2 linked regions of the Dongshaea marina genome follow. The protein of the gene in region 1 interacts with the protein of each later gene in a pairwise test. Links are inferred from orthologs where the notes say so. Each region holds a gene or a part of one and is shown in the gene's direction. Other genes may lie near its edges.

What was found.
Region 2: the proteins of kdsB (region 1) and DB847_RS18350 interact in binary tests that used the Escherichia coli proteins (3 or more experiments, as listed by UniProt). The link is inferred for Dongshaea marina from one-to-one orthologs.

What each region holds. Positions count from the first base shown.
Region 1 is NZ_CP028897.1:2,851,945-2,855,266, reverse strand. What follows is about bases 109-3,107. They hold kdsB (3-deoxy-manno-octulosonate cytidylyltransferase), read left to right. Parts: upstream 109-1,231; coding sequence 1,232-1,984; downstream 1,985-3,107. Other genes in these bases: DB847_RS13435 (pseudouridine synthase), read left to right, coding at 2,059-2,784; DB847_RS13445 (Trm112 family protein), read left to right, coding at 1,047-1,235. In the rest of the region: lipid A ABC transporter ATP-binding protein/permease MsbA, read left to right, coding at 1-81. UniProt on the Escherichia coli protein: Activates KDO (a required 8-carbon sugar) for incorporation into bacterial lipopolysaccharide in Gram-negative bacteria.
Region 2 is NZ_CP028897.1:3,928,278-3,931,337, forward strand. What follows is about bases 46-2,782. They hold DB847_RS18350 (TetR/AcrR family transcriptional regulator), read left to right. Parts: upstream 46-988; coding sequence 989-1,576; downstream 1,577-2,782. Other genes in these bases: DB847_RS18345 (2'-5' RNA ligase family protein), read right to left, coding at 209-730; DB847_RS18355 (NADP-dependent oxidoreductase), read left to right, coding at 1,678-2,727. Also shown: DB847_RS18360 (substrate-binding periplasmic protein), read left to right, coding at 2,993-3,060. UniProt on the Escherichia coli protein: Involved in response to both electrophiles and reactive chlorine species (RCS). Represses the transcription of the nemRA-gloA operon by binding to the NemR box.

The sequences.
Region 1 (3,322 bases):
CAGGGCAATCACACCGAGCTGATGGCGAAAAGTGGTGCCTATGCTCAGCTGCGAACCCTGCAGTTTGGTCAGCAATCCTGATGGATATCACCTCAGCCTGGTTTGCGCACAAGCGCTGGCTCTATCTGCTAGCCCCTCTGGCGGGGCTTTTTGCCCTCATCAGTGGTGTACGCCGATGGCTGTACCGCAGTGGGTTGCGCCGGGCTAATAAGCCGCCGGTACCTTTGATCGTAGTGGGAAACCTCACGGTTGGAGGGAACGGCAAAACACCTGTGGTGATCCACCTGGTTGAAACCCTCAGAACTCAGGGATTTAATCCCGGGGTGATCAGCCGGGGTTATGGCGGCAAGGCCGCCGAGTACCCCTGGTGGTTGATGATGCCTGCTCTACGGCTCTTGCCGGTGACGAGCCTGTATTGATCCGTCGCCGTTGTCAGTGTCCGGTGGTGGTTTCGCCCAAACGCCCGGAGGCGGCTTGGCAGCTCTATCGAGAGTTTGGGGTGGATGTGATCATCTCAGACGATGGTCTGCAGCACTACGCCCTGGACCGGGATATAGAGCTGGTTGTCATCGATGGGGGACGCCGTTTCGGCAACGGCCATCTGCTGCCGATGGGGCCGCTGCGTGAGGGGGTCTGGCGTTTAAACAGCGCAGATTTCATTATCTGCAACGGTGGCACAGCGCAACCGGGTGAGTATGAGATGGAGCTGATGGCCGATCCGCTTAAGAACCTAAAAGACCCAAGCCTTCAGCTCATGGATAAGCGGGTGAATGCGGTAGCGGCCATCGGTAATCCCCAACGTTTTTTTGAGAGCCTGGAAGGTCTTGGCTATGAACTTTCCGGCCGGTATGCGTTTGCCGATCACCATGCCTACCAGAGCGAGGAGCTCGAGAGCCTGTCCCGGGAGCTGCCATTGCTGATGACCGAAAAAGATGCGGTCAAGTGTCACGGATTTGCCCGCGATAACTGGTGGTATTTGCCGGTGAGTGCCCGTTTTGATAAGCCTCTGACCGAGGCGATCGTTACTAAAATCAAGGAGAAAACCGATGGCTTTGGATCATCGTCTGTTTGAGATTATTGCTTGCCCGGTATGTAAGGGGAAGCTTCACTATGACAAGGCCAAAGAGGAGTTGATCTGCCGAGGAGATCGCCTGGCTTATCCGATCGAAGATAATATCCCGGTTCTTCTTGAGAGCCGGGCGCGGGAGCTGACACTGGAAGAGATCTCATCATGAGTTTTGTGGTTGTGATCCCGGCTCGATACGCATCGAGCCGCCTCCCGGGAAAGCCCCTGGCGGATATTGATGGTAAGCCGATGATCCAATGGGTGGTTGAGCGTGCCAAAAGCTCTGGTGCTGAGCGTGTCATTGTCGCAACCGATGATGAGCGAATCGAAAAGGTGGTAAAGGGATTTGGCGGTGAGGCATGTATGACCGCTATCACCCATAAGTCCGGAACCGAGCGCCTGGCCGAGGTCTGTGAGCAGTATCAATTTAGCGACGAGCAGATCATAGTGAACGTGCAGGGAGATGAGCCCCTGTTGCCCCCTGAGCTGATCAAGTTGGTCGCTGACTCTTTAGAGACCCGGCCCGATCGTTCAATGGCGACCCTGGCTTGTCCTATTCACGATGCCGAGGAGCTGTTTAATCCTAATGCGGTAAAGGTGGTCACAGATGCCGATCAACGAGCTCTTTATTTTAGTCGGGCAACCATCCCCTGGGATCGGGAAAAATTTGGCCAGACTCCACCCGAGTTTGCCAATGTCTGTCTGCGGCATATCGGCCTGTATGCCTATCGCGCAGGGTTTATCGCCCGCTATGTCAGCTGGCCGGTGAGCCCTCTGGAGCAGATTGAAGCCTTGGAGCAGCTCAGAGTGCTGTGGCACGGTGAGTCGATCCAGGTTGAGGTTGTGGTCGAGCCACCCCCGGCGGGAATCGATACCCCTGAAGATCTGGCCCGTGCCAAGGCGCTGTTGAGCCGTTAGTGGCTTAAGTACCCCCTGAGGCTCACGCTGCCAGGCTGAGCCTAAACCAACTCACACTGAGATCTATCCTCGCTATGCATTCAAAACGTTCACGCCTGGATCGCTTCATTAGCGCACACTGCGCAATCAAGCGCAAAGATATTCGCCTGCTGCTGGCTCAGGGGAGGGTGCAGGTGGATGGTGTGCGAGCGACGGATGTCGACCTGCAAGTGGATCAGTTTTCCCATATTACTCTGGATCAGAGGGTGTTACAGGAACGCTCAGCAAGCTACGTGATGCTGCATAAACCGGTGGGCGTGGTCAGTGCAACCCGGGATGTTGAGCATCAAACGGTATTGGATCTCATGGCGCGGCCCGACAGGGCCGAGTTACACCTTGCCGGGCGTTTGGATCTGAACTCTTCGGGTCTCATGCTGCTGACCAATGATGGCCAGTGGTCCAGGCGGCTGACTGCTCCCGAGAGCAAACTTCCCAAGCGTTACCGGGTCACCCTGGGTAAGCCATTGACCCGGGATTATGTCGATGCTTTTGCCAGGGGTTTTTACTTCCCCTATGAGGGGATCACCACCCTGCCAGCCAGGCTTGAGATCCTCTCTGATCACTGCGCCGAGGTGATCCTCTGTGAAGGCAAGTACCATCAGATCAAACGGATGTTTGGCCGGTTTCGTAACCCGGTCCTCAAGTTACATCGAACCGCCATTGGCCAATTAGAGCTTGACCCTGAGCTGAAGCCCGGTGAGAGCCGGGATCTAACCTGTCATGAACTTGCACTTTTGGCTGAAGAGTCTGCGAGTATTTGAGCCCTGGGTGTCGACCACACCTAAATAGCTGATCCTATTATTGCTACATCTGTTGATGTGTGCTGTCAGACACGCTATGAATCCATCCATGGAAGCTCCACCACATCGGCTATCATCCCTGATAGCCTTTCCCAGTTCGGCATCCATACCTCTCGTTCAATGGCTTAAAACCATTTCACCCCTGACGCAGAGGGTCTGCTCATTCACAATTCAACAGTTGCCTCAAGTGATCTACTATTTGGAACAGTTATTTAGCCTTGATTAAGCTGAAGCAGCCCAACCCAAGACAAATGATAACCACTGAATTCATGATTACTCGGCTGCTTTAAGGGGGGACAAGGGTAAAGCTTTAGGCATCAGCTTGGAGTAACAATTTGTTTTGCGCAATAAAAATATCTTAAGTTATTTATGACCATCAGCTCCTGCTTAAGAGCGCGGTTTGCTTACTAATCTATTTTGATGTAGATCAATTTATATCAATTCAGGGTGATGGGCTCTGGCTATTTAAAACAAGGTCAATTAAAAATAGGTCTTTTGG
Region 2 (3,060 bases), 1.1 Mb from region 1 along the record:
TATTCTGAGGAGTTATGCGAATCGGGGGGCACCCTGGGGGTTGTTAGGGGGACTGGGTGAGCAGTCCCCCTAACCCGAAGTCCGCGGCCGGACACTCATGCCTCTGGCACAAAATAGCTGACCGCAGGTCAAACTGATCTTATTTGTCTCTTACTGGATAGCAGAAGATAAATGCCCTGAATTTATCCTGGCGACTTGGCTCGCTCAGTCACACTTTCACTCTACTCAAAGCTTTCCAGGTTGGAATGGATGAAAGCTCGGGAGCCAACGCACCACTAATGAGTCGATACTCATCAAAACGCAAACTGACTCCCCGAAAACGCCGCTCAAGCTCTGCCAGGGTTTGCGGGCTGAGGGTCCGGGGATCTGGATGGTAAGCCAGGCTCAGATGGGGGCGAAATCGGTAATCATCGGTTGGTGATGCCAACTCACATAGCTGCTGATGTAGCAAGTTCAGCTGCGGATTATTCTGCATATCCAGATACAGAAATTTAAAGATGAAATCCTCTCCCCTTGCCCCGAGACACAGGCTTTCGACCGCTGAAAATTGCTGAGCTAGCTGCTCGAAGCGATCGATGAGCTGTTGCTGGCTTTGGTTGGTTTCGGCAAGAGTCAGGGTGATATGGGGCTCAAAAGCCGGAAAGCCGTACTCTACAGCCAATTCATCAACGATCGTCTGCAACGCTTGTTGGCTGCTGGCCTCCGGCATTGCCCATACGGAAAAATTCATAGTTGCTCCATGGTGTTATACCAGGCCATAGTACAGGCTTCATTTGGCAAAGTCCTAAAACATCGCCCGACCTATGGGCTAAGGCTTATCAGGTAAGGAACTCCAACACTCCCGGGAAGTTGTTTGAGTCAGGAGTAGGAGAGCTAGCAGCTGAAACTGAGCTCAGGCATGAGTAGTTTTCTAGTCCACATGAGTCTGCCTCTAAGATTCCGCAAATAAAAACTAGACGACCGGTCTAATTGTTATTACTATCTCCCCATGAAGACAAAATACCAAGACACACAGCAACACCTGCTTGATACCGGCCAGGCTATTTTCGCCGCTAAGGGATTTAGTGGGGTTGGGCTGAGTCATATCCTGCAACAGGCGGGAGTCCCCAAGGGCTCTTTTTATCACTACTTTAAGTCAAAAGAGCATTTTGGCCAGTCGGTACTGGAGCACTACTTCAGCCACTACCTGAAAAGGCTCGCTCTGCTACTGGATGAGCCAGGAGTCACATCCCGCTCGCGCCTCATCAATTACCTGGAGCGATGGCGGCACAACTACTCATCCTCAGAGGGTGTCCAGGACTGCCTGGTGGTCAAACTCAGTGCCGAAGTGGCAGACTTGTCTGAAGCGATGCGCCTGGCCCTGCGAGATGGAACGGCAAGGATCATCCAGCGAATTGCCGTTTGCCTTGAAGCCGGAATAGCCGATGGCTCGATAACCTCTGATGAGCCGCAGCAAACAGCCTGCATCATCTATCAACAGTGGCTCGGAGCAAGCCTACTCACTAAACTGCACCGTGATGCGACCCATGTAGATCTTGCAATGCAGATGACTCAACAGTTGTTATCTGCAACTTAGAAGAGCCGCAACCCGTTGCGGTTTTTTTACCAAACAAAAATAGACGACCGGTCTAATATAAATTGTTCTTTATGCCAAAGAACATACAAGAGGAACAAGACATGCTACAGAGCACTACAGTAAACCGGCAGATCACCCTGGCCTCCCGTCCCGAGGGAGCCCCCCATCAGGACAACTTTAAGCTCCTGGATGGCCCGCTTCCGACAATCGGTGCCGGAGAGATCTTACTAAGAACCGTCTATCTCTCCCTTGACCCCTACATGCGAGGACGGATGAGCGCGGTAAAGTCCTATGCGGAACCTGTCGGGCTGGGTGAGGTGATGGTCGGAGGCACAGTAACCCAGGTGGTAGCATCCAATCATGATGGATTTCAGCCCGGGGACTGGGTGCTCAGTTACAGTGGCTGGCAGGACTATAGTGTTTCAGATGGCAGCGGACTGATAAAGCTTGATCCCGAGTCAGCCCCTCTATCCTATGCCCTTGGGATCCTGGGTATGCCTGGATTCACCGCCTATATGGGTCTCCTGGATATAGGCCAGCCGAAAGCCGGAGAAACTGTGGTAGTTGCGGCGGCAACGGGCCCGGTCGGGGCTACGGTTGCCCAGATCGCCAAGCTCAAAGGGTGCCGGGTTGTTGGAATCGCAGGCGGTGAAGATAAGTGTCAGTTCGCGGTCCGGAAGCTTGGGCTGGATGCCTGTATCAACCACAAGGATGAAGACTTTTCGGCCCAGCTTGAAAAGAGCTGTCCCCGGGGAATTGATGTCTATTTTGAAAATGTGGGGGGTAAGGTTTTTGAAGCCGTCCTGCCCCTGCTCAATACAGGGGCACGTATTCCTGTCTGTGGCTTAATCTCCCAATACAATGCGACCAGCCTGCCGGTTGGTGAGGATAAGCTTCCCCTGCTGATGCGTCATATCCTCACCAAGCGCCTGACGGTCAAGGGTTTCATCATCTTTGATGATTACGGCCATCGCTATGATGAGTTTGCCAGGGATATGAGCCAGTGGCTGGCCTCCGGAAAAATTCACTACCGGGAGCAGTTGATTGACGGCCTGGAGCAAGCCCCGCAATCCCTCATCGGGATGCTTGAAGGAAAGAACTTTGGCAAGGTGGTGATCCGGGTCGGTGATGAAACTCCAGCCCTTGGCTAGAGCTGTTCCCATCCGGATCATCTTTCGGTCTGAGTTCAATCGCAGCATTGACTCCAGTGAAGGAGAAAATGCTGCGATTCTATGCTGGCAAAGGCTCATGGGGTTTTGCCAGCATAAAGTGATGTTAATCAAAACAGCAAAGAGACGTCTTCTTTCAACCGAAGACTCCCCCGCTCCATTTGCTAAATCCCGCCACGGGCTCAGCCGCCTATACTCAAACACAGGAGTCGCTCCTGAATGATTGAGAACTTAGATAGGATCGCGAATGAATCTGGCTAAGCTTGTTCCCCTGCTGATGACTCTATGGGCCTTTCCCATGTGTTGCACAGCCGC